4 regions of the Mesorhizobium sp. M0037 genome follow, and region 1 is predicted to be linked to each of the others. Evidence: predicted binding sites of a transcription regulator. Region 1 holds the regulator's gene; each other region holds the start of a gene.
The links. The regulator PhoB, encoded in region 1, activates phosphate uptake and scavenging genes when phosphate is short. The targets are predictions, from matches to a motif close to TGTCATNNANCTGTCAT.

Region 1 (7,853 bases):
CGGCTTGAAGAACATACTGGTATGCATATCCCGATCGTCGGCGTCACCGCGCATGCCTTGAAGGGCGACCGTGAGCGCTGCCTGGAAGCCGGCATGGATGACTATCTGCCCAAGCCGATCAGCCCCAGGGCGCTGCTCGAAAAGGTCGAGCGCTGGGTCGGCATATCAAGCGAAGCCCAACGAGACGCTGGATAGCAACCTGCGGCGCCGGCCGGGATTCGGCCGCGCCGCAACAGCCAAGGATATGGTGCGATCGCACCATATCAAAGCTGGCGCCCAGTCAGGACAATGGTCGCAACGAAACCGCTCATTCAGTTACGGGCGGGAGCAAGCGACCGCCGACAAGAAACAGCGTCGAATCTACCCCAACGGACCTGTTTTTGGCGATGGCTCGGCCAAGATTCGCTCTGGCCACGGGCAACGCGCTCCCGTCCGGTTTTTCTTTCTCGGCATCGCGGCCTGCGGTGTGCCGGGACTTGATGCCAGCACGGATCGCGCAAGCGTCTGATTCCAGCGGCAACTTCCATTCCCACAAACCGGCTTAAAGGGGGCGGCCCACAAGACGTCTGTGCGACGTTACCGGGCTGACACGAAACTGTCATGCGACTGTAATAATCGAAGGCTATTGGCCTCAGCGGGCGCCGGTTTGAAGAGGGCGCCAAGAGACCATCTTCCGAACAGGAGCAGGCCACATGAAGAAATTCCTCGTTACGGCATCGGCCGTGGCGGTAGCGTTCGCCGCATCGTCCGGTGTCGCCGCTGCGCGTGACCAGATCCAGGTCGCCGGTTCGTCGACCGTGCTGCCTTACGCCAAGATCGTCGCCGAGCAGTTCGGCGAAACCTTCACCAACTTCAAGACCCCGGTGGTCGAGTCCGGCGGCAGCGGCGCCGGCATCAAGGAGTTCTGCAAGGGCGTCGGCGAAGACACGATCGATATCGCCAACTCCTCGCGCCCGATCAAGAAGGACGAGCTGAAGTCCTGCGCCGACGCCGGCGTCAAGGACGTCCAGGAAGTCCGCATCGGCTATGACGGCATCGTCTTTGCCACCGACATCAAGGGTCCGGACTGGGCGCTGGTTCCCGCCGACATCTACAAGGCGCTCGCCGCCAAGCTGGTGGTCGACGGCAAGCTGGTCGACAACCCGAACACCAAGTGGAACCAGGTCAATCCGAAGCTGCCCGACTGGGATATCGCCGCCTATATCCCGGGTGAGAAGCACGGCACCCGTGAAGTGTTCGAGACCAAGCTGCTCGACGCCGGCTGCGACAAGGCCGCTTTGAAGGCTGCCGGCATCGCCGACGACAAGGAAATCGGCAAGACCTGCATCGCCATCCGCAAGGACGGCAAGGCTGTCGACATCGATGGCGACTACACCGAGACGCTGGCCCGCATCGACTCCAACAAGACCGGCGTTGGCGTGTTCGGCCTCGCCTTCTACGAGAACAATGCCGACAAGCTGAAGGTCGCTACCGTGGAAGGCATCGTGCCTTCGACGCAGACCATCGCCGATGGCACGTACCCCGTGTCGCGGCCGTTGTTCTTCTACGTCAAGAAGGCGCATCTGGGCGTCGTTCCCGGCCTCAAGGAATATGTCGAGTTCTTCCTTGATGACCAGATGATCGGCCCGGAAAGCCCGCTCGCCCAGTACGGCCTGGTTTCCGCTCCCGACGCCGAACGTCAGGGCCAGCGCGACGCCTTCGCCGCCGGAAAGACGATGTAATCAACCGACCGGATCAGGGCGCGGACCAAATCCGCGCCCTGATTTCGCCGCTTGCCGCAACGGTGGCGGCGATCTGAATTTTCCCTGGGGTGGGTGATGTCGTCCTTGCTCGTACTCGCCATAGTCATCGCCATAGGCGTGGTCGCTTTTGTGATCGGCCGCCAGCGCGCAGCGGCGCAGGATACCGGCAAGGTCAAGCCGCATTCGCGCGCGCATTATCATGGCTGGTGGGCCTTTCTGCTCGCGGTCCTGCCTGCCGTCCTGCTGCTCGCCGTCTGGGATATCGGCTCTTCCTTCTATCTCGACCGGCACATCCATGCCGCTTTGCCCGAGCGCACCGCCGACACAAAGGTGGCCAGCGAAGCGCTCGACGCCAGCCTGGTGAAGAGCCTGGCCAAGGGCCTGCGCCGGCTCGATGGCGATACCGCACTTCCCGCTACTTTCGCCGAATTGCAGCCGCTGCTCGCCGCCAAGGGCGTGGCACTGGCCAGCGACACACAGGACTATATGATCCCGATCGCGGTCGAGGCGAACCAGGTCCAGGACCGGCTCGGCCTGTTCGGCGCCGTGCTGACCTTCGCGCTGTCGGTCGCCGGCGCCTTCTATGCGCTGAAGCAGATCGCGCCGCGCGCCAGGGCGCGCAACAATGTCGAGAAGCTGATGCTGTGGGGGCTGCTTGCGGCCTCGACCATCGCCATCCTGACCACGGTCGGCATCGTGCTGTCGATGCTGTTGCAGACGATCACCTTCTTCGAGAGCGTATCGCCGATGAGCTTCTTCTTCGGCACGGTGTGGGATCCGCGTTTCGCCGCCGCCGGTTCCGGCGGCAGCCAGGGTCAGTTCGGCCTGATCCCGCTACTCGCCGGCACGCTCTACATCGCCGCCGTTGCGCTTCTGGTCGCAGTGCCGGTCGGGCTGATGTCGGCGGTCTACATGTCCGAATATGCCTCGCGCGGTGTGCGCTCGGTGGTCAAGCCGGCGTTGGAACTGCTGGCCGGCATTCCGACCATCGTCTACGGCATCTTCGCCGTTGTCACGCTCGGACCGTTCTTGCGCGACCTGTCGGCGGCACTCACCGGCGGCTCGCCCTTCATCCAGGGCCAGAGCATCTTCACCGCCGGTCTGGTGATGGGCGTCATGCTGATCCCGGTCGTGTCCTCTTTGTCCGACGACATCATCACCGCGGTGCCGCGCGCAATGCGCGACGGCTCGCTCGGCCTCGGCGCCACCCGCTCCGAGACGATCAAGCGGGTGATCCTGCCGGCGGCACTGCCCGGCATCGTCGGCGCCATCCTGTTGACGGCGTCGCGCGCCATCGGCGAGACGATGATCGTCGTGCTGGCGGCGGGCGTCGCCGCCAATCTGACGGCCAATCCGTTCGAGGCGATGACGACCATCACCGTCAAGATCGTCAACCAGCTGACCGGCGACCTCGAGTTCAACTCGCCGCAGACGCTGGTCGCCTTCGCGCTCGGCCTGACGCTGTTCGCGCTGACGCTGGTGATGAACATCGTCGCCCTCTACATCGTGCGCAAGTACCGGGAGCAGTACGAATGACCGACATCCCCCTGGACACGATGGCGGGCGCCGTCGCGCGTCCGCGCCGCGACATCGGGCTGAGGGCGCGCTATGCCGCCGAACGCCGGTTCCGCATCTATGGCGTGATTGCGATCTCGGTCGGCCTGGCGTTCCTGGCCATCATGCTGATCACCATCGTTTCGAAAGGCTACACCGCCTTCTGGCAGACGACGGTGACGCTGCCGGTCACCTTCGACGAGAAGGTGATCGATCCCTCCGGCAAGCGCGCCACCGACCCTACCGTGCTGATCAAGGCGAACTATCCCAAGCTCGCCGAAAACGCGCTGGTGGCCAAGCTCGGCATCGATCCGGCCAACAAGCCGATGATGCTGAAGCTCAAGGGCTTCCTGTCGGAAGGCGCGCGGGTCCAGCTGCGCGACATCGTCTCCGCCGATCCGTCGGTGATCGGCACGACGCGTGACGTCGACATCCTGGCCGCCGCCAATCTCGACTCGGCCTTCAAGGGCCAGATCGACCTTGGCGTCGATGAAGCGCGCCGCAAGGTGTCCAACCAGCAGATCGACTGGATGAACAAGCTCAAAGCCGAAGGCGCGATGGCCGAGCATTTCAACACCGGCCTGTTCAGCTATGGCGCCTCCAGCCGGCCCGAGACGTCGGGCATGGGCGTGGCCATCATCGGTTCGTTCTACATGATGGTGATCGTGCTTTTGCTGGCGCTGCCGATCGGCGTCGCCGCCTCGATCTATCTGGAGGAGTTCGCCAAGAAGAACCGCTTTACGGACCTGATCGAAGTCAACATCAACAATCTCGCGGCGGTGCCGTCGATCGTCTTCGGTCTGCTTGGCCTTGCCGTGTTCATCAACTTCCTCGGCATGCCGCGCTCGGCTTCCTTCGTCGGCGGCCTGGTGCTGACGCTGATGACGCTGCCGACCATCATCATCGCCACGCGCGCCGCCCTCGCCGCGGTGCCGCCGTCGATCCGCTCGGCGGCGCTCGGCCTCGGCGCCTCCAAGATGCAGATGGTGTTCCACCACATCCTGCCGCTTGCCGCCCCAGGCATCCTTACCGGCACCATCATCGGCCTGGCGCGTGCGCTCGGCGAGACAGCACCGCTGCTCTTGATCGGCATGGTCGCTTTCGTCACCGATTATCCGGCGACGCCTTTCGATCCGGCGACCGCGCTGCCGGTGCAGATCTATATGTGGGCAAACGAGGCTGAGCGCGCTTTTGTCGAGCGCATGTCCGGCGCCATCATCATCCTGCTCGTCTTCCTCATGGCCATGAACATCACCGCGATCGTGCTCCGGCGCCGCTTCGAGCGGCGCTGGTAGAAAAAAGGCAATTTGGTATGAACATCATGACCGAACAGTCCCTTGAGAATGCAGTGGGCGACAAAATGAACGCCAAGTCGAACGAAGTCATCAAGATGCGCGGCGACAAGGTCGGCGTCTTCTACGGCGAGAAGCAGGCGTTGTTCGACGTCAATCTCGACGTGCGTCAGAACCAGGTGACGGCGCTGATCGGCCCGTCCGGCTGCGGCAAGTCGACCTTCCTGCGCTGCCTCAACCGCATGAACGACACCATCGATTCGGCGCGGGTGACCGGCAAGATCACGCTCGATGAAGACGACATCTACGACAAGAACATCGATGTCGTCGAACTGCGCGCCCGCGTCGGCATGGTGTTCCAGAAACCCAATCCGTTCCCGAAGTCGATCTACGAGAACGTCGCCTACGGCCCGCGCATCCATGGGCTGGCCAAGCGCAAGTCCGACATGGACCAGATCGTCGAGCAGAGCCTGAAGAAGGCGGCGATCTGGAACGAGGTCAAGGACCGCCTGCAGGAGCCCGGCACCGGCCTGTCCGGCGGCCAGCAGCAGCGCCTGTGCATCGCGCGCGCCATCGCCGTGTCGCCGGAAGTGATCCTGATGGATGAGCCCTGCTCGGCGCTTGATCCGATCGCCACCGCCCGTGTCGAGGAGCTGATCGACGAACTGCGCCAGAACTACACGATCGTCATCGTCACCCACTCGATGCAGCAGGCGGCGCGCGTGTCGCAGCGTACAGCGATGTTCCATCTCGGCTATCTCGTCGAGGAGGGCGCCACCGACAAGATGTTCACCAACCCCGACGACAAGCGCACCCAGGACTACATTACCGGCCGCTTCGGCTGAGCCGTCCGGCGGGTGAATTTTCAGGCACGAGGACCAAGATCATGGGTGAACATACCGTCGCCTCCTTCGATGAAGAGCTCGGGCAGATCAGCAAGCTGATCCGCGACATGGGCGATCTGGCAGGCTCGATGGTCAGCGGCTCGACCAGGGCGCTGCTCAATTCGGACAATGCGCTGGCACAGCGTGTCGTGTCCGACGACGCCATCATGGATGCGCGCCAGCGCGAACTGGACGACCGCGCCATCACGCTGATCGCCAAGCGCCAGCCGATGGCCAACGATCTGCGCGCCGTGGTCGGCTCGATCCGCATGGCGGGCGACCTCGAGCGCATCGGCGACCTCGCCAAGAACATCGCCAAACGCGTCGGCACCGTGGGCTTGAGCGTCACGCCGCGCGACCTCTCGCACTCCATCGACGCCATGGCGCAACTGGTGCTGATCCAGGTGCAAGGCGTCGTCGAGGAATATGCCGCCACCGATGCGGCAGCGCTTGCAAAACTCAGGAATGACGACGAGCGCATCGACGTCAAATACACGTCCGTGTTTCGTGAGCTCTTGACCTACATGATGGAAGACCCTCGCAACATCACCGCCTGCACGCATCTCTTGTTCTGCGCCAAGAATCTTGAGCGCATCGGCGATCATGTCACCAACATCGCCGAAAATGCGTATTATGTGCTGACCGGCCAGCAATTGCCCGCCAATCGTCCGAAGCAGGACGAGACGGCGATGGCCACGCCGGCCTGATGAGGGTGAACTGCCTATGATCGCGCCACGCATCATGGTCGTGGAGGACGAGGAGCCACTAGGCGTGCTCCTCCGCTACAACCTCGAATCCGAAGGCTATCAGGTCGAGGTGGTGACACGCGGCGACGAGGCCGAGATCCGCCTGCAGGAAAACGTGCCCGATCTCCTGGTGCTCGACTGGATGGTGCCGGCTGTTTCCGGCATCGAGCTCTGCCGGCGGCTTAGAGTGCGGCCCGAAACCGAGCGGCTGCCGATCATCATGCTGACCGCGCGCGGTGAGGAAAGCGACCGCGTGCGCGGCCTGTCCACCGGTGCCGACGACTATCTGGTCAAGCCATTCTCGACGCCGGAGTTCATGGCGCGCGTGAAAGCGCTGCTGCGCCGCGCCAAGCCGGAAGTGCTGTCGAGCGTGCTCAAGGTCGGCGACATCGTGCTCGATCGAGAATCGCACCGGGTCTACCGCAAGAAGAGCGAGATCAGGCTCGGACCGACCGAGTTCCGGCTGCTCGAATTCATGATGCGCCATCCCGGCCGCGTGTTCTCGCGCAGCCAACTGCTCGACAATGTCTGGGGCGAGACGATCTATATAGACGAGCGAACCGTCGACGTGCATGTCGGGCGGCTGCGCAAGGCCGTCAACAACGGCCGCATGCCGGATGTCATCCGTACCATTCGCGGCGCCGGCTACGCTATCAGGGAAGACTAGGATGCTGCGCGTCGCGCCGTTGCCGGCCATTCAGGCGACATGCTTGCCGGATTTCGCCTGAATGCCCGGCGCGAAAATCTCCTGGTCGACGAAGCCGAGCGCGCGCATGGCGCAGCCTTCGCGGATCAGCGGCAGCTCGTTGGGCTCGGTGTCGAAGGAGATCGATTTCGAGTGCTGGCCGCCGGCGGTCTGGGCGATCGCTTCGCGCAATGCCGGTTCGATCAGGTCGAAGGCGGCGGCGCTGACGCCGACCATGGCGACGGGTGCCGGATCGATCAGAGCAAACAGGCTGCCGAGGCCGAAGCCGAGCGCCTCACCGGCCCTGCGATAGGCTTCGCGCTCCGGGCCATCGGTTTCGCGGGCGCGCGCGGCGAGTGCGCGCATATCAGCGTCGCCGATATCGACCGGCTCGGCATCCTCGCCCATCATTTTGGCGCTGCGCCAGATGGCGTAGTTTCCGGCATAGGCCTCGACGCAGCCGCGCCGCCCGCAGCGGCAGAGCGCGCCGCCCGGACGGTGGATCATGTGGCCGAACTCGCCGCCCGAGGAATGGGTGCCGGTGAACAGTTCGCCTTTCAGCACCAGTCCCATGCCGATGCCGTGCGACAAGAGGATGGCGATAAAGTTGTCGCGGTAGCGCTCGGGCTGGCGCCATTGCAGCGCCACCGCCATCATATTGCAGTCGTTCTCCATGGTGGCCGGAATGCCGAATTCCACTTCCAACATGTCGGCGAAGGCAATGTCGGTCAGTGGCGTGATTGGCGACCACAGCATGGCGCGCGCCTGCGAATCGGTGATGCCCTGGATGCCCATGGCAATGCGGGCGATGCTCTGGACATCGAGGTCGGGATCCTCAAGCCGCCGCCGGACGATTGCTACGCATTCGCCAATCAGCTCGTCGCACGGCTTGGTCAGCGTGTCCAGCCGGCGCTGTTCCTCGGCGACGACGTGGCCGGCATAGTCGATGA
Region 2 (7,853 bases), on a different contig from region 1:
AACCGAGTGAACCACGAATCGTTGCGCAGGTGTTTGCGAATGCGCTTGCGCGAGGTGACGTGTTTCGATAATCGTTGCGCGAAATTGCATAATTTTCGCAGGAATCACTCTAAATGCCGCTCGACAGGATCGATATCGCCATTCTCGAGGCACTGCAGAAGGATGGGCGCATACCCAATGCGGCGCTCGCTGAAAGGGTCGGCCTGTCGCAATCGGCCTGTTCGCGCCGGCTCGACAATCTGGAGAAATCCGGCACCATCCGCGGCTATCACGCCCGGCTTTCGAATGCAGCGCTCGGCCACCAGATGACGGCGATCGTGCACATATCGCTGTCGGGGCAGTTCGAAAAGACGCTGTCGGATTTCGAGGCGGCGATCAAGCGCTGCCCGAATGTGCTGTCGTGCCACCTGATGTCGGGCGAATACGACTATATCCTGCGCATCGCCGCCAAGGATCTGGTCGACTATGAGCGCATCCACAAGGAGTGGTTGTCGGCGATGCCGCACGTGACCAAGATCAATTCGTCGTTTGCCCTGCGCGAGATCGTCGATCGCACGGCGATGGGCATGAAGCCGGAACTGGCCTAGCCCTGAGCAGTCTCGGTCACCAGCCTATCCATTGGGATGTCGTGCGGCTGCGGGTAGATGGTGGCTATGCGCTGCAGTTCGTAGCCGACGCCGATGACCAATGGCTTGAACGGCATGGCAGCCAGCGTGCGGTCGAAGAAGCCACCGCCATAGCCCAGGCGGTAGTTTCGCGGGTCGATGCCGACGATCGGCGAGATGACGACGTCGGGCAGCACCGGGTCGCCTTCGGCGGGGATAGGGATGTTCCAGACGCCTTTTTCCAGCCGGTCGCCAGGCACATAAGCGCGGAAGATCAGCGGCTGGCCCTTCTCGATGACGACTGGCAGTGCCGTGCGGCCGCCGCGCTGGTTGATCGACGCCATCCACGACCGCAGGTCCGGCTCGCCGCGAAACGGCCAGTACAGGCTGACCATGCGGCCGGCAATGTCGCCGATTGCCGCGTCGAGGCCTTCGGTGATAGCCCGCGACATCGCCACCCGCGCATCGGCCGAAACCGCCAACCGTGCCGCGATCAGACGCTCGCGCTCGGCCTTGCGCCAACGGCGCACATCGGTCCAGTCGGTCAATGGCGCGCGAAATTCCGGATCGAGTTCGTGCATGAAGCAAGGCGGCGAAGAATATTGCGCCCGCCCTTTGCGATCTTTGTCATCGTCGTTGGCCATGCTTCACTCCCGTGGTTCCAGCCCCTGCAAGGCTATACCCGTCCAGGCTTGCCGACATAGGCATTCGCGACATCCGGCGACGAGTCCTGGGCAGCCTTACGCGCGGCAGTCTAGCGCGCCGCGACATTGTTGCGGTGCACAAAAATCACTAGATAAAGAGAGACAAACAGGGGTGAATGCGATGAGTGAAACCAGCCATCATGTCGTTGTCGTCGGCGCAGGGTTCGGCGGTCTCGAACTCACCCGGGCGCTGGCCGGCGCACCCGTGCGCATCACCATGGTCGACAAGCGCAACCATCACCTTTTCCAGCCGCTGCTTTACCAGGTGGCGACCACCTCGCTGGCGACCTCGGAAGTTGCCTGGCCGATCCGTCATCTGCTGCGCAAGCGCGAGGACGTGACGACCCTGCTCGGCAACGTCACCGGCGTCGACCGTCCAGGCAAACGCGTGCTGCTTGAGGACGGCAGTTCTGTTCCCTACGACACGCTGGTGCTCGCCACCGGCGCGCGTCATGCTTATTTCGGCCACGACGAATGGGAGCCTTTCGCGCCCGGGCTGAAGACGCTCGAAGACGCAACCACCATTCGGCGGCGCATCCTGCTCGCCTTCGAGCAGGCCGAGCGCGAGACCGATCCGGCCAAGCGCCAGGCACTGCTGACACTGGTCATCGTCGGCGGCGGCCCGACCGGCGTGGAGCTTGCCGGCACCATTGTCGAACTCGCGCATGAAACGCTGCGCGGCGAATTCCGCAACATCGACACGCGTGAGGCGCGTGTGGTGCTGGTCGAGGCCGGAGACAGGATCCTCGCCAATTTCGCGCCAAAGCTGTCCGACTATGCGCGCAAGGCGCTGGAGCGGCGGGGCGTCACGGTCGAGCTTGGCCGCGCCGTCACGCGCCTCGATGCCGAAGGCGTCGTCTTTGGCGATACGCATCTGCCGGCGCGAACCATCCTGTGGGCCGCCGGCGTGGCGGCTTCCCCCGCGGGAGAGTGGCTGGGCGCGCCGGTGGACCGGGCGGGCAGGGTAATGGTCGAGCCCGATCTGACCGTGCCGAACAGTCCTGAAATCTTCGTCATCGGCGACACCGCGCATGTCTTGCGGCCGGACGGCAAACCGGTGCCCGGCGTGGCGCCCTCGGCCAAGCAGGAGGGCAAGCATGTCGCCGCGACGATCAGGGCGCGGCTGGCCGGCGATGGCGCGCCGCGGCCTTTCCGCTACAAACATGCCGGCGACCTGGCGACGATCGGCAAGTGGGCAGCCGCGATCGATTTCGGCTCGATCAAGCTCACGGGATGGCTTGCCTGGTGGCTGTGGGGCGTGGCGCATATCTACTTCCTGATCGGTTTCCGCAACCGGCTCTCGGTGTCGCTTAGCTGGCTATGGATCTATTTCACCGGCCAGCGCAGCGCGCGGCTGATCACCCAGGGCGACGATGACAAGGGCTGAGGTTCTCAACCGCGGCCAAGGATATTCATCCAGCCGTCACCTTTTGCTGATCGACTGACTTCCCGATGGACATGGCCGGTTTTCGGCGCGAAGCTTCCGCCCGGGGCTGGGATCTTGTCACGTCGCTGGGAAGGAAAACCAATGCCGCATCTCAATTACCCCGTCTCCCGCCGTAGTTTTCTTGCCGGTACGGCCGCCAGCGGGGCGCTGATCATGCTCCATCCGTTTTCCGCCCGCGCGCAGGCCAATCAGGCGCATCTGAGGATTATGGAGACCACCGACATCCATGTGAATGTGCTGCCTTACGACTACTACGCAGACAAAGCCAACGACACGATGGGCCTGTCGCGGACGGCCTCACTGATCGCGGCGGTGCGCAAGGAAGCCACCAATGCGATGCTGATCGACAATGGCGATCTTTTGCAGGGCAATCCGATGGGCGATTACATCGCCTATGAGAAGGGCCTCAAGGAAGGCGATCTGCATCCGATCATGAAGGGCATGAACCTGCTGGGCTATGAATGCTCGACGCTCGGCAATCACGAGTTCAACTACGGCCTGTCGTTCCTCGACAAGGTGCTGGCCGGGGCCAATTTCCCGTTCGTCTGCGCCAATCTGATCCGCGGCACCGAGCTTGCCGCCAACCCGCGCGACGACAAGCTCTACCTCAAGCCCTATGTCATCCTCGACAAGAAGATCAAGGACGGGTCGGGCGCCGAGCAGCCGATCAAGATCGGCATCATCGGCTTCGTGCCGCCGCAGATCATGGTCTGGGACCTGAAGAACCTGGAAGGCAATGTCAGGACGCGCGATATCGTCGAGGCGGCCAGGGCCTGGGTTCCGCAGATCAAGGAGGAGGGCGCCGACATCGTCATCGCGCTCTCGCATTCCGGCATCGATATCAAGCAGGGCGACGGCATGGAGAACGCCTCCTTCTTCGTCGCCGGCGTCGAAGGCATCGATGCGGTGTTCACCGGCCATCAGCATTTGGTCTTCCCCGGCAAGAAGGATTTTCAGGCGCTCGAAGGCGTCGACACCGAGAAAGGCACGCTGCAGGGCAAGCCCGCCGTGATGGGCGGTTTCTGGGGCTCGCATATGGGACTGATCGATCTGCTTCTGGAACGGGACGGATCGAAATGGCGCGTAGCCTCGGCCACATCGGAGGCAAGGCCGATCTACCAGCGCGTCGACAAGGCAAACAAGCCGACGGTGGCGGACGACCAGCGCGTCGTCGATGCGCTGAAGGCGGACCATGAGGCGACACTTGCCTATGTCCGCCGACCGGTCGGCAAGACCTCGGCGCCGCTCTATTCCTATTTCGCGCTGGTCGCCGACGATCCGTCGGTGCAGATCGTCAACCAGGCGCAGAGCTGGTACCTCAAGGACATATTGAAGAGCACGCAGTGGAAGGATGTGCCGCTGCTGTCGGCGGCAGCACCCTTCAAGGCCGGCGGGCGCAACGGCGCCGACTACTATACCGACGTGCCGGTGGGCGACCTCGCCATCAAGAACGTCGCCGACCTCTATCTCTATCCGAACACGGTGCGCGCCGTCGAAATCACCGGCGCGCAAGTGAAGGAATGGCTGGAAATGTCGGCCGGCATTTTCAGGAAGATCGAGCCGGGCAAGGCCGACCAGGCGCTCATCGACACCGAATTCCCGTCCTACAATTTCGATGTGATCGATGGCGTCAGCTACGGAATAGACCTGTCGCAGCTGCCGAAATACGATGCCAAGGGTGGCGTCGCCAATGCCGGCTCGAACCGCATCGTCGGCCTCAGCTTCGACGGCAAGCCTATTGATCCGGCAGCGAAATTCGTCGTCGCCACCAACAATTACCGCGCCGGCGGTGGCGGCAATTTCCCCGACATCAATGCCTCGAAGATCATCTACGAGGCGCCGGACACCAACCGCGACGTGATCGTGCGCTACGTCGTCAGCGAAGGCACGATCAATCCCTCGGCCGACGACAATTGGTCGTTCACGCCGCTGCCCGGCACCAGCGTCGTGTTCGAGACCGGCCCCAAAGCGAAGGATTTTATATCGGGAGTGAAATCGCTCAAGATCGAGCCGGCCGGCGAGGGCGAATCCGGGTTTGCGAAGTATCGCATCCTGCTTTGAGGCAACGTGCAGCTAACAGGGAAAACGAGCGGGCATACGCCCGCTCAATCACGCTTCGGATCAGGCCTTGTAGACCACCTGGCGCACGTCGATGTAGCTGGCCCTGAAGCCGGCTTCGCAATAGTGGAGATAGAATTCCCAAAGCTTCTTGAAGCGGTCGTCGAAGCCGAGCGGGACGATCTTTTCCCACGACGCCCAGAAGCGGTTGCGCCATTCGGCAAGCGTGCGGGCATAGTCGTCCGGAAAGACGCGCTCGCGCAGATGGGCAAGGCCATGGTCGCTGCCCAGCGTCTTCAGGATCGACGGCGTCGGCAGCATGCCGCCTGGGAAGACATAGCGCTGGATGAAATCCGGCCGCGCCCGATAGGTGTCGTAAGCGGCCTCGTTGATGGTGATGATCTGCAGGCCGGCGGTGCCGCCGGGCCTCAGGCATGCCTTCATCTTGCCGAAAAATACCGGCCAATATTTTTCGCCGACCGCCTCGAACATCTCGATCGAGGCGATGCGGTCGTAAGTGCCCGTTTCGTCTCGGTAATCCTGCAGCTTGATGTCGACCTTGTCAGACAGTCCCGCCTTCTGGATGCGCGCCTTGGCGAAATCGTGCTGTTCGCGGCTGATGGTCAGGCCGGTGACGCGGCAGCCGATCTCGCGCGCGGCAAATTCGGCAAAACCACCCCAGCCGCAGCCGATCTCGAGCACATGGTCCTTCTTGCCGATACCCGTATCCTTGGCCAGCGCGCGGTATTTGGCGGCCTGAGCGCTTTCCAGGTCGTTGGCGCCGGTCGCATAGAGCGCCGACGAATAGGTCATGCTGGGATCGAGCCATTGCTTGTAGAAGGCGTTGCCGAGATCGTAATGCGCCGAGATGTTGCGCTTCGAGCCTGTGCGGGTGTTTTCGTTGAACCAGTGGCGGATGCGCTGGACCGTGTTGATGAGCCAGCTGGCGCCGCCGGCAATGCGTTCGCCAACGGCCGAGTTGACGACGAACAGTTCCAGGAAGCTGGTTACATCAGGGCTTTCCCAGTCGCCGTCCATGTAGGATTCGGCAACGCCGATGGTGCCGCCGGAAAAGGCACGGCCGGGCAGGCGCCAGTTCTTCAACACCAGCTCGGCATCCGGCCCGGGTCCGTTGCCGCCGACAAGCACCGCCCGGCCATCCGGCATCCTCACCTTCAGCGAACCGCGCGGCAATTTCATCGCCGCCGACAGCACCATGCGCGCCTTGGCCGGCAGGCCCTTGACGATCTCGGCGAAATTGAGTTCGTCCAGCCTGATGGCGTCGCCGATGCCTTTGTATTCCCTGACAGCCATCTCACACCCCCCTGGACTTCCGCGGGGGCGGCGCAAGATCTGCCGGCCTCCACATCCTCCACTTTCATTCGCCAGGCGCGAACGCCGTAGCCTGCTTAAATTTTCGCCACAATCTTCCATGGCATTGGCCGAAACTTCAAGAGGCAAGCTTCGTGCGGCGCTGGCCCAGCTTGCCGGCCTGAGGCCAGAATCCGCGGGAGAGCGCGGCCCTCGGCGAAATCGCTATGGTTACGAACAGCCACATACGTTAGTTTCAGCCATGCGTTATGTCATCGTCATCGTCGCCATCGCCTTTTTCCTGATCTGGGACGGCCTCTACAATCAGGGCCGCTATCTCGACACGACGGTCAGGGAGATGTCGCGCGTCGTGCGCTACGTCACCGGCGGGGCCTAGCTTTTGCGCCTCTGCAAAGTCGCCTGCCGGCGTTGCCGGGCGCGACATCGTGGCGGTTGACGCGACGGTCCCGCTCACACAAAACATGCCGCAAATCGAACGTGGAGGCAGGCGTGATCCGGCATATCGTTTTCTTCAGCGCGCGGCGCAAGGACGATGTCGAGGCCGTGCGTACGGGCTTGCTCACACTGGGCAAGATCCCGCATTCAAGCCTCTTCGAGGTGACGCTCAACACCAAGGTCGATCCGCTGTCGGATGCGATCGACGTGGTCGTCTATGCCGAGTTTGAGGATGATGCCGCGCTTGCCGCATACAAGGCGCACCCGCTCTATGCCGAGACGACCAGCCGGGTCAAACCCTTGCGCGAATTGCGCTATTCGGCCGATATCGTGGCGACGGCCTGATCGGGCCGGCAAGAGGCCTTGAACCAATTTCGGGAATGATGCACACCGCGCCGGCATGACCAGCACGACCCATCCGCTTGACCATCTGGTGCTGCCGACGGCGAGCCTCGCCGTGGCGTGGGCGCGGCTGACATCGCTTGGCTTCATCGTCGCGCCAACCGGCGTTCATCCCTTTGGCACCGAAAATTGCTGCGTCTTCCTTGCCGACGGCACCTATCTCGAACCGCTAGCGGTTGGGAATGAACAGGTGGCAGCGAGTGCGATCGCCGGCGGCAATGTCTTTGTCGCGCGCGACCGCCTCTATCGCGCCAGGCTGGGCGATGAGGGCTTTTCCGCCGTGGTGCTGGCCACCGATGATGCCGATGCGGATCATGCGCGCTATGTCTCGGTCGGTCTGTCGGCGGGGGACGTGCTGAGCTTTTCCCGCGCCTTCACCGACACGGCCGGAAAGAGCGACATGGCCTCGTTCAAACTGGCTTTCGCCGCCGGCGCCGAGACGACGGACGCCTTTCTGTTCGCTTGCGAGCGGATCAACGCCCCTCAAATCGACCGTACGGCACTGCAGGCCCATGCCAACGGCGTGACCGGCATTGCCGAAGTCGTTGCGGTCAGCGATGTGCCTTCCACACAGATCAGCCTGATCTCGACAGTGGTTGGCTCGGAGCAGCAGAGCAGCGCGGTCTTCGACCTGCCGAATGCGCGTCTGACCGTTCTGGATCCTGCGGCTTTCACCGCGCGCTTCGACATTCCGGCCGGTGCGCCGACAAGAGTTCGCTTCGCCGCGATTGTCTTTTCAGTCCGCAGTGTCGGCGCTGTCGCGAGGCTGCTTGCAGACAACGCCGTCGGGCACGATATAGCGGGCAACGAAATCGTCGTGCAGCCGGCATCCGGACAGGGCGCGGCTTTCATCTTCCGGGAGACCCCATG
Region 3 (7,853 bases), on a different contig from region 1:
AAGCGCATGCTCCCGGCGGTAAAGGCGCGCCTTAGCGGAATTCGGGCTGGCCCGCAAGGATGGCGGCCGCCGCAGCCTAGTCCGGCCAGCGCAGGGCGCCGGATGAATCCTTTCGCGGCTGTCTCATCGCATCCGCCGGCCTGTCGGCCGCGGTGAGCACGGCGCGGAGGCGTTCGGCGACGATCTCGGCCTCGCCTGGGTGCAGATTGCACGGGTCGAGGAAGAAATGGCCACGCTCGACTTCGTGGTTGCGCACGATGATGGGCGGCGATCCGGCCGCCAATGCGGAGGCGAGGCCGGCGGCACTGAAGCGGCTTTCGGGGGAGACGAAGATCTGCAGCCGGTCGAGCGGATTGGCGGTCGGGTCGGGAATGATGTTTGCGACGATGCCGGGTATTCCCTGCAGCGACTCCCTCCACAGATGGAGCGCCGCTTCCTCGCGTCGGCGGATGCCGGCATGGTCGCGCTTTTCCCAGGCTTCGAGCGCAGCCATCGTGCCGGCGACGCTTTCCTTGCCGACTTTCATGGCGCGGGCGACGCCGCGGTTTTGCAGATAGGCGGCGCGGACGAGATCCTTGCGGCCGGCGACGATGCCGCTGGTTGGCCCCGACAGGAATTTGTGGCCGCTGTAGACGACGATGTCGGCGCCGCGGGCCAGGAAGCTGCGCAGATCATATTCGGAAGCCGCGTCGACGATCACCGGCACGCCCCTGGCGTGGCAGATATCGCAGAATTCCTCGAGGGAAAGCATGCCGTATTGCACGGTGTGGTGCGCCACGACGTAGAGCGCCGCCGCAGTGCGCTCGTTGATCGCCTCGCGCACATGATAATCCTGCGTGACGCTGACCGTGCCGGTCGGAATGACCTTGGCGCCGGCGACGCGGATCGACTGGTCGATGGGTGCGCCGTAATTGACGATATGGCCAAGCTGGATGACGACTTCGGACTTCAGCCCTTCGGTATCGTCGGGCAGCCGTTCGATCGCCAGCAAATTGGTGCCGGTCATCGCCCCGGCGATCGCCATGGTGATGCCTGAGGCGCAGCAGGCGGTGATGAAGCCGGCCTCACCGCCGGTGAGGCGGGCGGTGATCACGCTTGCGGCGCGCTGCAGATCGTCCATCTCCACCCATTGCGAGGCGATCTCGGCCATGGCGCTGATCGCCTCGGGAACGATGATCGAGGCGCCGAGGGTCGTCATCGTGCCGGAGACGTTGATGATCGGCCTCAGTCCCAGCCGTTCGCGGATCGTGGTGTTGGAGCCGGTGTCGGAATAGGTTTTCATGTTCAGCAATCCCTTGACGGTCAGGCGGCGATCTCGACGACCGCTTCGATTTCGACGGTGATGTTTCCAGGCAGCGAGCCGACCCCGATCGCCGAGCGTGCATGGCCGCCGATCTTGTCGAAGACGCTGGCGAACAGGTCCGAGCAGCCATTGACCACTTTCGGGTGGTCGCTGAAGGTCGGCGTCGCATTGACGAAGCCGAGCAATTTGACGACGCGCACGATGCGGCCGAGATCGCCGGCGGCGGCGTGCATGACGGCGAGCAGGTTGAGGCCGGTGAGGCGGGCATGCTCATAGGCCTGCTCGACGGTGACGTCCTCGCCGACCTTGCCGGTGCACAGCGTGCCGTCGGCGCGCAGCGGCCCTTGACCCGAAAGAAAGATCAGCCGGCCGCTTTCCGCATGGGTGACGAAATTGGCGATCGGCGTCGGCGGCTCGGGCAGCGTCAGGCCGAGCTCGGCGAGCCGGATATAAGGCGTCATGGAAGAATTCTCCTTGGGCCGGCCTGTTGTTTTAAGCAATTCCCAAGGCAAAGCGCTTCGCGCTTTTCCCGGGAAAACCGCTTACACTTTTCTTGGAATTGCTTTGGGCCGCCCATGTCAGAAATGCGAGGCGCGGAAGCGCGCCAGGAAAGAGCGCAGGCGCTCATTGGTGGTCTCTTCGGCAAGGATCTCCTTCGGCGGGCCAACAGCGCTGACACCGCCGTCGGCCATGAAGACAATGCGGCTCGAAGCGTCGCGGGCAAAGGCCATCTCGTGCGTGACCATCACCATTGTCATGCCGTCTTCGGCCAGGCTGCGCACAACGGCCAGCACCTCGCCGACCAATTCGGGATCGAGCGCGGAGGTGATCTCGTCGAGCAGCAGGATCTTTGGCTCTATGGCGACTGCCCGCGCTATGCCGACGCGCTGCTGCTGGCCCCCGGAGAGTTCCGCCGGCAGGCTGTCGGCCTTGTGGGCGAGGCCGACGCGGCTCAGCCAATGCTCCGCGATCTGGCGCGCCTCGGCCTTGCTCTTGCCGCGCACCTTGGTGAGGCCGAGCATGATGTTGCCGGCGGCGGTGAGGTGCGGAAACAGGTTGAAGCTCTGGAACACCATGCCGGTTTCGGCGCGCATATTGGCAAGGTCGCGCTCGCTGCGCCGCTGGCGCGCGCCGGCCTCACGAAAACCGACCTCCTTGCCGTCGATTCGGATCGAGCCTGAGTCGTAGCCTTCGAGGAAGTTGACGCAGCGCAAAAGCGTCGTCTTGCCGCTGCCGGAAGGGCCGATGACGGTGACCACCTCGCCCCTGTCCACCTTGAGGCTGACCGAGCGCAGCACCTCGACGGAACCAAAGGCTTTCGAGACCCCGGCAATGTCAAGAAGGGCGGCATTGTCGTTCGAGCTTGTGGCCATCGTGCTAGTCCCGGATGAAGGCAAAGCGCCGTTCCAGCCGCCGGCTGGCGTAGGAAAGCGCATAGTTGACGGCGAAATAGATCAAGGCGCCGAGGATGTAGAGCGGCATCGCCTCATAGGTGCGGCCGATCACCTGGTTGATCGCCTGCATCAGGTCGGTGATGCCGAGCAGCGAGACCAGGGCGCTGCCCTTGACCGCATCGGTGACGCCGTTGATCCAGGGCGGCAGGAAGCGCCGGAAGGCCTGCGGAAAGATGACGTAGGTGAGCCGCTGGCGAAAAGTCAGCCCAATGGCCATCGCCGCTTCCGACTGGCCCTTGGGAATGGAGCCGACGGCGCCCCGGAGATACTCAATGACCTGCGCCGTCTTGAACAAGGTCAGCGCCAGCACCGCCGCCGAGAAGGATTGCAGATGCAGGCCGATGGCCGGCAGGCCGTAATAGACGAAAAACATCAGCACCAGGATCGGGATGCCGCGGATGGTGTCGGAGAAGATGCGCACCGCCCAGCGCAGCGGCGCCGGGCCGTAGACCAGGCCGACGCCGAGCGCGACGCCGGCAATCAGCGACAGCACCACGACCAGCAGCGACACCCACAAAGTGATGGCGAAGCCCTGGGCGAGGAACGGTACGGCGTAGAGGATCTGGCTCAGCATGTCAGCGCGCAGCCCTGAACCGGCGTTCGACCAGCCGCAGTCCGAACAGCAGGGTGTAACCGGTCACCAGATACATCGCTGTCGTCACCAGATAGACCTCGACGATGCGGAAGGTGTTGAAGTTGATCCACTGGGCGCCGAAGGTGAGCTCGGGCACCGAGATCACCGAGGCGATCGACGTGTCCTTGAACAGCGAGATGAAGGTGTTGGACAGCGCCGGCAGCGTGATGCGGAGCATGGTCGGCAGGCGCACATGAACCAGCCGCTGCCAGGGCGTCAGGCCGATGGCTTTGCCGGCATCGAGCTGGCCGCGCGGCACGGCTTCCAGGCCGGAGCGGAACACCTCGACCAGATAGGCGCCGCTATAGACCGACAGCGTCAGCACGAACGAGGTCGGCGCGTCGTAGGCGACGTCGATCACCGTCGGCAGGCCGTAGAAGACGAGATAGACGAGCAGGATCAGCGGCACGTTGCGGATGAATTCGACGTAAGCCGCAATGATGGCGCGCACCACGCGTCCGGCCGAGACATACCAGACCGCCAGCACCAGGCCGATGACGACGCCGATGGCAATCGAAATCACGGCAAGCTCGAGGCTGAGCAGAAGGCCGCCCCACAGCTTGTCGAAATGGCGCCAGATCAGGTTGAAGTTGAGCGTATAGCCCATGCGTCTCCCGCAATAACCAAGGGGATGCCACCTATAAGGCGGAAGGGCTAACCCTTCCGCCAGCACTTGTCAGACAACCGGGAAACCCGGATGGCGGGCCGGCGGCTCCTGGCCGAAATAGTCCTTGAAGGCGGCGTCGTAGAGTGCGGTCTCATGGCCGAACATAGCGATGGTGAAGGTCTGGTTGACGAACGTCAGCCAGTCCAGGTCGCCCTGCCTGACGGCCGCGCCGTAGAGCATCGAGTACCAGCTCTTGCCGGCATCGAAATATTTGTCGGGGTTGCGCGAGGCCAGCCAGCGCACGGTTGAAAGATCGACAGCGGCGGCATCGGCGCGTTTCGATTCCAGTGCCTGCAGCACATTGGCCTGGGTGTCGATCTGCAGCACCTGCGCCTCCGGCAGGGCGTGATGGACCGAGCTTTCGGCATCGACATTCTGCAGGATCGAGATGCGCGTCGCCGAACCACCGGCGAGCAGCTTGTCGAAGGTCTTGTTTTCCGCCGTCGGCAGCGTCAGCAGGGCGACGCCCTCGACATAGTATGGCCTGGAGAAGTGGATCAGCTGCGAGCGCTGCGCGGTCATGGTCATGAACTGGATGGTAATGTCGACCTTGTTGGTGGTGACATTGGGGATGCGCTGCGCCGGATCCTGCATGACGAACTCGACCTTGCTCGGATCGTCGAACAGACCCTTGGCCAGGATGCGGCCCATGGTGATGTCCATGCCGACTAGCTCGCCGGCATCGTTTTCGAAATGCCATGGCGCGTTGGTGCTGCCGGTGCCGACGATCAGCTTGCCGCGGTCAAGCGCGGTGCGCAGAACGCTGTCGGATGCGGCTTGTGCCGCCGCCTTTTCGGCGCTGACAGCGGTCATCACGCCCGCCGTTGCAAGCCCGGCCATGCCCAGTTTCAGAAAATCTCGCTTGGATGCGTCGTTCACTGCGACCTCCTGTTGTTTGAGTTCCCCTACAGACACACGTGTCGCCGACCTGAATTGTCTCTTACAATAGACATATGTATCCTATACAAGACAGATACTAACATCAGGAATCAGTTATGCAAGACAGCAATGGACTCACGGATCGGGCGGAGCTTGGTCCAGCCGAGAGCCCGACGCCCGACAAGACCTCCGGCTCGCGCGAGAAGGGCCTCAACCGGGTGCTGGAGATCCTGGACTTCCTGCATGTTACGCAGCGCGCCATCGGCATTGGCGATCTCGCCAAGGGGGTGAATGCGCCGCGCTCCACCACCTATACGCTGGTGCGTTCGCTAGTCGATGCGGGTCTCCTGGAGATGGAGGGCGACGGCAACCGGGTCTATTTCGGCAAGAAGCTCTACCTCTATGGGATGGACTATGTCAGGGGCAACGACCTGCTTAGGCGGGGCCGGCAGGAGGTCGACAATCTGTCGCGCGAGACCGGCGAGACCTCCGAATTGTGCATGCTGCAAAGCGGGCGCTATACCATCGTCCATTCCAGCCCCGGCACCAGGCCGTTCCGCATCAGCTCGGCCACTGGCTTGCAGATCCCGCTGCCATGGACGGCATCGGGGCGGCTGCTTCTGGCCGGATTGGAAAGGGCCGCCATCCAGGACATGGTCTCGGAAGACGACCTTTTGCTGCCCGACGGCCGCAGGCTGCAGTTCGACGACTTCATTGCCGATATCGCGACGGCCAGAACGACCGGCTATTGCATCACTTCGGGGCTGGTCGACGCCTACACCAAATGCCTGGCCGCCCCTGTCTTCGCGGCCGCCGGCAAGGTCGAGGCGACGATGTGCCTGGTGGTGCCGATCGACACTTCAGCGGAGAAGACCGACGAATTGCTGACGTTGCTGCGCCATCGCGCGGCGCGGCTGTCGATAGCGGGGTGAGCAGTTAGGCCCCGAGGCCGTCGGCTAAGCGATGATGTCCGGAATGATCTTGTCTTCCAGCGCCATCAGCCGGTCCTTGAGGAAAAGCTTCTTCTTCTTCATGCGCTGGATCTGCAAGGGGTCGCAGCCCATGGCGATCATCGCATTGATGGCCGCGTCGAAATCGGCATGCTCCTGCTTCAGGCGGGAAAATTCGAGGCGGACATCGGCCTTTTCCTGGTCGGACATTCTCTACCGTCTGCATGTCTGCGGCGCCCGGCAATGGGCATGATTGGGCGGGGGCGGCATCAATTGCCGCCGGCGCGCAGCCAATATCACATATCACATTGTCGTGGAATGCTACCACGCAGCATTCGACATCGCAGCCGGATGGTGGCAGACTGTCATGGTGCCGTCACAGATGCGACCTGCGGTGGACGTGCCTTTGACGGCTGCAATCGAGGAAACCATGAAAGGGAGAACCAATCATGTCTCTTGCATCCCATCTTGATGAGTTGCAGCGGAAACACGGTGATATCGAACGCGAGATCGACGATGCGATGAACCATCCATCGGTCGACGACCTCGAAATCGTGAATCTGAAGCGACGCAAGCTGGCACTCAAGGACGAGATTGAAAAACTGAAGGCGAAACCGACGAGACACTGACGCCCTTCCAGGATTAGACGCGCCGCCTTGGCGCGTGACTATCGCTCCGGTGGCGACATGCCGCCGGAGGCCTGTTTTTGCTACTGATTCCGATACTGTTGGCCGGCGAAACCCGTCTGTGGGGTCGCCGCGCTGCTGCGATTTGGCGGCTCTGCTTGTCTGTCGCCATTGACAAGCCATCTTTGCTCCTCCACCTCATGCCCGAACCTCAGCGCTATGCGCTGATAGCTGATTGAGCGTGCGTCGACGTGGACGTGTGTCGCTCGGGTGATCAAGAGGCTGCCGGCATGACCGGGTATTTTTCCTCCCCCTTTGCGCGCCGGACATCGGTCGGCGTCGATGTCGGCGGCGTGGTCGTCGGCGGCGGCGCGCCGGTCGTCGTGCAGTCGATGACCAACACCGACACGGCCGATATCGACCAAACCGTCGCGCAGGTTGCGGCTTTGCATCGCGCTGGCTCCGAGATCGTGCGCATCACCGTCGATCGTGACGAGAGCGCCGCCGCCGTGCCGCGCATCCGCGAACGGCTCGAGCGGCTCGGCATCAATGTGCCGCTGGTCGGCGACTTCCACTATATCGGCCACAAGCTGCTGGCCGACCATCCAGCCTGCGCCGAGGCGCTGGCCAAATACCGCATCAATCCCGGCAATGTCGGCTTCAAGGACAAGAAGGGCCGCCAGTTCGCAGCGATCGTCGAAATGGCGATCAGGCATGACAAGCCGGTGCGCATCGGCGTCAATTGGGGGTCGCTCGATCAGGAGCTGCTCACCCGGCTGATGGACGAGAACCAGCGCCAAGGCTTTCCGCTGACGGCGCAGGAAGTAACCCGCGAAGCGATCGTGCAGTCGGCGATCCTGTCGGCCGAAATGGCCGAAGAGATAGGCCTCGCCCGCGAAAAGATCATCCTGTCGGCCAAGGTCAGTGGCGTGCAGGATTTGATCGCAGTCTATACCGAGCTTGCCACGCGCTCCAACCATGCGCTGCATCTTGGCCTCACCGAAGCCGGCATGGGATCCAAGGGCATCGTCGCCTCGTCGGCTGCCATGGGCATCCTCTTGCAGCAAGGCATTGGCGACACCATCCGCATCTCGCTGACGCCGGAGCCGAATGGCGATCGCACTCGCGAGGTGCAGGTCTCGCAGGAACTGCTGCAGACCATGGGCTTCCGTCAGTTCGTGCCGATCGTGGCCGCTTGCCCCGGCTGCGGCCGCACGACATCCACCGTGTTCCAGGAACTCGCCCAGAACATCCAGGCCGATTTGCGCAAGAACATGCCGGTCTGGCGGGAGAAATATCCCGGCGTCGAGAACCTCAAGGTCGCGGTGATGGGCTGCATC
Region 4 (7,853 bases), on a different contig from region 1:
GGCGCGACGAAGAAGTCGGCATGGATGCTGGTTGGCTTGCCGATGGCGCCGGAGTCGAGAAAGCGCCTTATGCGCCGGACATTTGCGACATAGCGGCGGTTCTGCACGACCGCATGGACGCGCCCCGCGTTACGCGCCGCATCGACGATGGCGCGCGCATTTTCCGGAGTATCGGCCAGCGGCTTTTCCGTCAGCAGATGGCAATTATGGGCAAAGGCGGCAAAGGCGACATCACGCCGGGCGGCTGGAACCACGACATCGAACACCGCGTCGGGCCTGGTCTGGTCGAGCACCGCGTCGAGGCTGGTGCCGATTACCGCGCCGTCGAGCCCGTATTCGTGCGCCCTCGCCTTCGCCCGTTCGGCGTCGAGATCGACAAGGCCGACAATGGCCAGCCCGTCGATCTGCCTCGCGGCATCGAGCCAGGCCTTGCTCATCGCACCACAGCCGACGAGGACGGCATTCATCATCCGGCATTCCTCCCGTCCGGTCCCTCCAGACCGAATGTCACGGCATTTCCGGCATCACCGTAAACGTTTCTCCGTAAACGTTTACGAGAACACACCCGATGGCGTAGAATGTCAATCGGCTGCCAGCGAAAAATCATCCCGAAGCCTTGGCCTGGGCGGCAGCCGGTGCTAGCCAAGACAGGGGGAGAACTGTCCTTGGCGTCCAGCATCCATGACCTTGCGCGTCACCTGAACATTTCGATCGGCACCGTGTCGCGGGCGCTGAACGGCCGCGCCGACGTCAATGCCGACACCCGCCAGCGCGTGCTCGCCGCCGCCAAGCAATTGAACTATTCGCCCAACCAGTCCGGCCGCAGTCTGCGGCAAGGCACCACCCATTCGATCGCCTTCATGCTGCAGCCGCATCCGGGCGACCAGCAATATGGCGAACCGTTCTTCATCCCGTTCCTGATCGGTCTGCAGGGCCGACTGGCCGAGGATGACCTGGATCTGATGGTCGTCATGGGCGAGCCCGGCCAATATCAGCAGGAGAGGCTGCGCCGCGTGGTTGAGACGCGCCGAGCCGACGCGGTCGTGTTGGCCAATACACGGCGGGAAGACGATCGGATCGACTATCTCAGCAAGGCTGGCTTTCCCTTCGCCACGCTTGGCCGAAGTCAATCCGGCGACGACACCTATCCTTCGCTCGATATCGATTTCGAGAGGGCGGGTGACGAAGCCGTCGACCGGCTGGTCGCGCGCGGCCACCGCCGCATTGCCGCCATCCGCCCTTCGCTGGATCTCAACTTCGGCTACCTGTTCCTCGACGGCTACCGCAAGGCGCTGGGGCGGCATGGCATCGAAGTCGACCCCGGCCTGATCGCCGACGGCTTCATCAACGAGGCCGGAGGCTACCAGGTGACGCCGCGCGTGATGCTCTCCAAGGACCGGCCCACAGCCATCATCTTCAACAATGACGCAATGGCGCTCGGCGGCTGCAAGGCACTGGCCGAGATGGGCATCAGGCCCGGCCACGACATCGCGGTGATCGTCATCGTCGACACGCCGCTCTGCCGTTATTTCTCGCCGGCGCTGACCGCCTTCCGTCCGTCGCTGGAGCCGATGGGCCGGCGGCTGGCCGAAATGCTGCTGGCCTCGCTTCCCGCCTTTGCCGGCCCGGAAGGTCCGCGCATCATCCGCGAAGTCTGGCCGCTGGAGCTGATCGCCCGCGACAGCGATTGATCCGCCGCGGAGGAAGGCCGGCGGGCCTCAATCCACCTTCTTCTCGCCCCGCTCGCCGGCCTTGACGATGTCGCCGGTGGTGAACAGGATTTCCTTCAGTTCCGTGCGCCAGTCTTTCTTCTGGCGCAGCAGGAATTCCAGATCCATGCCGAAATGCTTGAACTCCTCGCCTTGCGCGTTCTTCATGATCGCCTTGGCCTGAGGGTCTTTCTCGACCGACATGCGCTGTTCGTACCAGCTGATCGCCTCGGCCTCTTCGATCAACGAGGTGATCATGCGGGCAAAGGTCCGCACCTCCTGCGTCAGTTCTTCCGGTGGCTCGTGATACTGATCGAAACCCATTTATCCCTCCTGGGCCCGGGGCTCGACCGGCCATCGCAGGCGACGCTTGGGCTCGCGTGCAACGGATCAGGCTGGAAAATGGTTCCGGAGCGCGTGCGACACGGTCTGTCACGCAACTATCATCTTCGCGTCCTAGACCGCTCATCGGTGGGCGCGGCATCGTCGATTGCGGCGGCTTCGTCATCCGGCCGTTCCGGCCCGTTCCGTCACAAAGAGGTTATCCCATGAAAAATCTGCACCGAACCGTGTCGCTCGGCGCCGCATTGGCGCTGTTTAGCGCCCTGACCCCTGCCCTTGCCGACAGCACCGCCACCGTTGGCGGCTTCGTCAACAAGGGCCTGGTCGGCGTCGGCCGCATTCCGGCCGATCAGAAGGACAAGTTCGGCGAGACCTTCGGCTCCGGCTCCGGCATGTCGATCGACGCCGCAAGCTGGACCCATGGCGCGGATGGCTACAAGGGTTCGCTGTGGCTGCTGCCGGATCGCGGCTACAATGTCGTCGTCACCACCGACTACCGGCCGCGGCTCAACACTATTCGCATCGAGTTCACGCCGACCGCACTGGGCGCCACGCCCACCGCCGGCCAGGAAAGGACCGGCGTCAAGGCGACGCTAGCCGATTCCCTGCTGCTCACCGACGACAAGGGCGCAGACGCCACCGGTCTCGATCCGCTCAACGGCTTGCGCGCGGCCAATGGCGACCTGCCGATCCTGCCCGAGGCCAATGGCAAGCTGGCGCTCGACAATGAGGCGATCGCGCGGCTGCCCGACGGCACCATGTTCATCTCTGACGAATACGGCCCCAACATCTACCGCTTCTCGGCCGACGGCCATCTGTTGTCGGCAACGCAGCCGCCCGCCGCTTTGGTGCCGATGCGCAAGGGCGCGCCGAACTTCGCCTCCGACAATCCGGGCCCCGGTGCAGCCGAACCCGATCCGAAGGATCCCGAAACCGGCCGCCAGAACAATCAAGGCCTCGAAGGCATGGCGCTGACGCCGGACGGCAAGTCGCTGATTACTGTGCTGCAGTCGGCGCCCCGCCAGGATGGCGGCGATTCGCCCGCGACGCGCCAGAACACCCGCGCGCTGGTCTACGACGCCTCCGACCCGGCCCATCTCAAGCTGGTGCATGAATATGCCGTGCCGCTGCCGGTGTTCAAGGACGCCAAGGACAAGACCAAGGTCGCCGCGCAGAGCGAAATCGTGGCGCTGTCCGACAAGACCTTCCTGATGCTGGCGCGCGACAGCGGAAACGGCCAGGGGGTGAAGGGCGATACTTCGCTGCTGCGCCAGATTTTCGTCGTCGACGTCTCTGGCGCCACCGACATTGCCGGCGGCGCCTTCGATGCCGCCGACAAGCCGCTGGCGCCCAAGGGCGTGCTCGACCCCTCGGTGACGCCGGCCAAGCTGACGCCGTTCATCGACATCAACGACAACAAGGAACTCGGCCGTTTCGGCCTGCATGACGGCAAGCCCAACGACAAGAACAATCTGTCGGAGAAGTGGGAAGCAATGTCGGTGGTCAGCGTGCTCGATCCGGCGCTGCCCGACGACTATTTCCTGTTCGTCGGCAACGATAACGACTTTCTCACCGAGGACGGTTTTCAGGTCGGCGCGCCCTACAAGGCCGAAGACGGCGCCGATGTCGACACCATGTTCCTGGTCTATCAGGTCACGCTTCCGGGCCTCGCCAAGAAGTAGCCGTATACGGAGAGGCGGACGCGCCCGGCGCGTCCGCCTCTAACCGTTTGTCGGCGATCAGCGATGCCGTGAAGGCACCTATTTCAAAATCTCCGCATCCCTTGGCACGCCGGCATCGATCGGCTCGGCGGTCCGGCTCGACACAGCCATGATCTTGCCCGCGGCCGACAGGTTCGGGCGCACATAGACCTGGGCTACGCCGTTGACCCGGCTGTAGAGGTCGATGATGTCCTGGTTCATGAAGCGCACGCAGCCCGACGACGCGTTCTTGCCGATGGAATCCCATTCCGGCGTGCCGTGCAGCCGGTACATCGTGTCCTTGCCGTCGCGGAACAGATAGAGCGCGCGCGCGCCGAGCGGGCTCTGCGGTCCGGGCGGCATGCCGTCCTTGTATTTCGCCAGTTCCGGCCGGCGCTGGATCATTTCCGGCGGCGGCGTCCACACCGGCCATTTCTTGCGCGCCTGGATCACGGCGCTGCCGGTCCAGCCAAACCCGGCCTTGCCGAGGCTTACGCCATAGCGCATTGCCTTGCCGCCATCGCGCACCAGATAGAGAAAATGCTCGGATGTATCGACGACGATCGTGCCGGGTTTTTCGCCGGTCGGATCGTCCACGATCTGGCGCACGAACTTCGGATCGAGCTTGGCCACGGGGATTGCCGGCAATGAAAAGCCCTCATCGACGCGCGCCGAATACATGGTGGCGGCATCGCCCAGAGCCGGTTCGGGCGCCGGAGCGGGCGTTGGCGGCACCACGACGTCGGTCGTGGTGCAGGCTGAAAGCGCCATGGAAGCGGCACCCAAAGCGGATATTCCAAGAAACGCGCGCCGGTTCAGGCGCTCGGAAAAAAGCGGATTGTCGGACATGATCCCCCCAGCCTATTCATCATATCCAACAGGATATGCGACCCCACGCGGCGACGACCCATATCCCATTCCGAATGTTTTGAGAACTGATTAGCGTGAAGCCGCCAGGTGGCATGTTCCAATGCCGCATCGACCTTGTCCGTTAAATCGGCGATCATTGCCGGGCGGACTTTGAGATGAACCTTCGCCGAACAGCCCATGGACGAAAAAATACTACCGCGCCGGCGCACCGGCGATCTCACCAGCGGCCCAATCCCTCGCACGCTGCTGTTGTTCGCGCTTCCGGTGCTCGGTTCCAATGTGCTGCAGTCGCTCAACGGTTCGATCAACGCCGTCTGGGTCGGCCGCTTCCTCGGTGAATCGGCGCTGACGGCGACCTCAAACGCCAATCTGGTGCTGTTCCTGATTCTTGGCACCGTGTTCGGCATCGGCATGGCCGCCACCATCCTGGTGGCGCAATCGGTCGGCGCCCGCGACCTGCCCGAGGCGCGGCGCATCGTCGGCACCAGCGCCAGCTTCTTCTTCCTCGTCTCGGCTATCTTCGCCGTCTGCGGCTGGATCTGGGTCGACGCCATCCTCAACACACTGGGCACCCCGCCCGATGCGCTGCCGCTGGCGCGCTCCTATCTGCGCATCATCTTCGTCGCCGTGCCGATGATGAATCTTCTGTCCTTCGTCATGACGGTGCTGCGCGGTGCGGGTGATTCGCGCACGCCATTCTTCTTCATGGCGCTCGCCGTCGTGCTCGACATCATCCTCAATCCGCTGCTCATTCGCGGAATCGGCCCCTTCCCCGAGCTCGGCATCGCCGGCTCCGCCACCTCGACGCTGATCGGCCAGACGGTGAGCGTGATCGCCATCCTCGTCGTGCTTTATGCCAGAAAGCATCCGTTGCGGCTCGCCGGCGCGAACCTCGCTCTGCTGCGGCCGGATCCGGCGCTGCTCAGGATCGTCGTCTTCAAGGGCGTGCCGATGGGCCTGCAGATGATCGTCATTTCGGCGGCGGCGCTGACCGTGATGGGCATCGTCAACTCCTACGGCTCGCAGGTCGCCGCCGCCTATGGCATCGCGGCGCAGCTGTGGACCTATATCCAGATGCCTGCACTGGCGATCGGCGCCGCAGTCTCGTCGATGGCGGCCCAGAATGTCGGCGCAGGGCGGTGGGACCGCATCGGTCGGATCGCGGCGTCCGGCGTCGGCTTCAACCTGGTGCTCACCGGCGCCCTGGTGGCGCTGCTGTTCTTCTTCGACAGGCCGGTACTCGGCCTGTTCCTTAGCGGGGACAGCACCGCAATCGACATTGCAGCCCACATCAACAAGGTGGCGTCCTGGTCGTTCATCCTGTTCGGCGTCACCATCGTGCTGTTCGCGACCGTGCGCGCCACCGGTGCCGTGATGCCGCCGCTGATCATTCTGGTGATTTCCGTGATGGTCGTGCGTACCGGCTTTGCCTACTTCTTCAGGAGCTACATCGGCGAGGAAGCGCTGTGGTGGAGTTTTCCGGCGGGATCGGTCACCTCGCTGGTGCTGGCCGCCGCCTATTATCGCTTCGGCCGCTGGCGCACCATGCACATGATCGAGGACCGGCCGGCCGCCGGCGAGCCGCCCGACACCGGCCTCGGCATCCCGCGCGGACGGGCAAACATGGCGCCCGGGACGCCAAGCGGGTGAGGCTCAGCGCGCGTATTTGACGCCGAACCCCAGCGCTACGACAGAGAACAGCGTGATCATACCGGCGAAGGCCAGGCTTGCCGTCGTCGGAGTGGCCCAACTCGACAGCAGCCCAATGCCGATCACCGGCAGCGCATTGCCGCAGAAGCAGCAGATGAAGAACGCCGACACCAATTCGGCGCGACGCTCGGCAGGTGCGATCTGGCTCACCACCTGCAGGCCGCCGCGATAGCCGAGCGCCGCCGCCACGCCGCACACAGCGGTGGCGGCAACCATCAGGGACATCGACGCGAAAAACTGAGCAGCAACCATCAGCCCTACGGCCGGGATCATCAGCGCCAGCGCGGCCAGCATGCCGGCGCGACTGGACAGTCGGGTCGTGGCCAGAATGGTCGCGGCCGCAACGATCGACAGTTCAAAGAACAGCCCGCCAGCCTCGGCATGGTTGGCCACATGCAGCTGCTGCGCCAGGATGCTCGGCGCCAGGGCTGCATAGAAGCCGACCAGCGCCATGGCGCCGAAGCCGGTGACGGCCGGCGCCACGAAAGCGGCGCGGATATCAGCGGGCACCGACAGCCGCGGCCGCAGCGAAACATCGGCCAGCCTTCCCGGCCGCGAAACGGTTTCCCTGGTGCGCCAGATCAACAGCGTCACCACCACGAGCAAGGCAAGATAGACCGCAAACGTTAGTCTCAACGGCCAGGGCGCATATTCGGCGAGCAGGCCCGATGCCAGCGCGCCGAGGCCAAGGCCAACGAAGTTGGTGCTGGTGGCGATGATTGCCGCGCGCGATTTGTCCTTACCCTCGATCAACTCGGCAAGCCAGGCCGTGCCGGTTCCCGCGCCGACGCCGATGCCAAGGCCGCTCAATATGCGGGCGACATCGAGCCATGCGACATTCTCGGCCAGCAGGAACACCACCGCGCTGACCACCGCTATGGCCATCGACGCCAGCGCCGCAGGACGGCGGCCAATGCCGTCGGACAAGCGCCCGAACATCAGCAATGCGCCGAGATTGCCGACGACATAGACGGCGTAGACCAGCGTCAGCGTGATCTGCGAGAAACCGAAGGCCTGCTTGTAGATGACGTAAAGCGGCGTCAGCACCGTGCTGCCGGCGAACAGCGCGGCGATCATGGCGGCAACCGCGGCCATCGCGGGCCGGCCATCGAGTCCGTTGTCGCGCGTCGTGGTCTCGGCATAGCTGGTCATGGCAACCTCCGGCCAATCGCCCAACGCCCAATTGCGCCCCAACGTCCATGTAAGGATGGCCGTTCCACGCGCCGAACTTCATCCTGACAACCTTGTCAGGATGGTCTTGCCCGAAATCCTCGCTTAACGTCTTTCCATCGAGAGGGAGAATCCATGGGAAAAGGTAGAGTCGAGGCATTCACCGATGGGGTGGTCGCCATCATCATCACCATCATGGTGCTGGAGCTGAAAGTGCCGCATGGCCAGGATTTTTCAGCGCTTCTGCCGCTGTGGCCGATCTTTTTCAGCTATGTCTTGTCGTTCATCAATGTCGGAATCTACTGGAACAATCTGCACAACATGTTCCACACCGTCCAAAGGGTCGACGGCC

Region 2: the regulator PhoB is predicted to act here: its motif matches at 2,720-2,736, upstream of NKJ78_RS16675 (bifunctional 2',3'-cyclic-nucleotide 2'-phosphodiesterase/3'-nucleotidase).
Region 3: the regulator PhoB is predicted to act here: its motif matches at 6,251-6,267, upstream of NKJ78_RS23410 (YdcH family protein).
Region 4: the regulator PhoB is predicted to act here: its motif matches at 2,140-2,156, upstream of NKJ78_RS14365 (esterase-like activity of phytase family protein).

What each region holds. Positions count from the first base shown of each region.
Region 1 is NZ_JAMYVB010000013.1:8,989-16,841, forward strand. Features, by position in the region: gene NKJ78_RS19620 (PAS domain-containing hybrid sensor histidine kinase/response regulator) at 1-195, shown strand, start outside; gene NKJ78_RS19625 (substrate-binding domain-containing protein) at 693-1,721, shown strand; gene pstC (phosphate ABC transporter permease subunit PstC) at 1,818-3,278, shown strand; gene pstA (phosphate ABC transporter permease PstA) at 3,275-4,591, shown strand; gene pstB (phosphate ABC transporter ATP-binding protein PstB) at 4,609-5,433, shown strand; gene phoU (phosphate signaling complex protein PhoU) at 5,475-6,179, shown strand; gene phoB (phosphate regulon transcriptional regulator PhoB) at 6,196-6,885, shown strand; gene NKJ78_RS19655 (ROK family protein) at 6,916-7,853, opposite strand, start outside.
Region 2 is NZ_JAMYVB010000010.1:65,647-73,499, forward strand. Features, by position in the region: gene NKJ78_RS16660 (Lrp/AsnC family transcriptional regulator) at 114-587, shown strand; gene NKJ78_RS16665 (5-formyltetrahydrofolate cyclo-ligase) at 584-1,249, opposite strand; gene NKJ78_RS16670 (NAD(P)/FAD-dependent oxidoreductase) at 1,431-2,696, shown strand; gene NKJ78_RS16675 (bifunctional 2',3'-cyclic-nucleotide 2'-phosphodiesterase/3'-nucleotidase) at 2,838-4,817, shown strand; gene NKJ78_RS16680 (SAM-dependent methyltransferase) at 4,878-6,128, opposite strand; gene NKJ78_RS16685 (hypothetical protein) at 6,388-6,522, shown strand; gene NKJ78_RS16690 (Dabb family protein) at 6,636-6,926, shown strand; gene NKJ78_RS16695 (VOC family protein) at 6,982-7,853, shown strand, end outside; gene kdsA (3-deoxy-8-phosphooctulonate synthase) at 7,851-7,853, shown strand, end outside.
Region 3 is NZ_JAMYVB010000017.1:48,152-56,004, reverse strand. Features, by position in the region: gene purE (5-(carboxyamino)imidazole ribonucleotide mutase) at 1-2, opposite strand, end outside; gene NKJ78_RS23450 (aminotransferase class V-fold PLP-dependent enzyme) at 77-1,282, opposite strand; gene NKJ78_RS23445 (RidA family protein) at 1,303-1,764, opposite strand; gene NKJ78_RS23440 (amino acid ABC transporter ATP-binding protein) at 1,882-2,676, opposite strand; gene NKJ78_RS23435 (amino acid ABC transporter permease) at 2,681-3,331, opposite strand; gene NKJ78_RS23430 (amino acid ABC transporter permease) at 3,333-3,998, opposite strand; gene NKJ78_RS23425 (transporter substrate-binding protein) at 4,068-4,898, opposite strand; gene NKJ78_RS23420 (IclR family transcriptional regulator) at 5,054-5,869, shown strand; gene NKJ78_RS23415 (YdcH family protein) at 5,894-6,097, opposite strand; gene NKJ78_RS23410 (YdcH family protein) at 6,337-6,516, shown strand; gene ispG (flavodoxin-dependent (E)-4-hydroxy-3-methylbut-2-enyl-diphosphate synthase) at 6,804-7,853, shown strand, end outside.
Region 4 is NZ_JAMYVB010000008.1:73,009-80,861, reverse strand. Features, by position in the region: gene NKJ78_RS14380 (Gfo/Idh/MocA family protein) at 1-470, opposite strand, end outside; gene NKJ78_RS14375 (LacI family DNA-binding transcriptional regulator) at 666-1,691, shown strand; gene NKJ78_RS14370 (ferritin family protein) at 1,719-2,033, opposite strand; gene NKJ78_RS14365 (esterase-like activity of phytase family protein) at 2,258-3,733, shown strand; gene NKJ78_RS14360 (L,D-transpeptidase) at 3,812-4,600, opposite strand; gene NKJ78_RS14355 (MATE family efflux transporter) at 4,799-6,271, shown strand; gene NKJ78_RS14350 (MFS transporter) at 6,275-7,483, opposite strand; gene NKJ78_RS14345 (TMEM175 family protein) at 7,637-7,853, shown strand, end outside.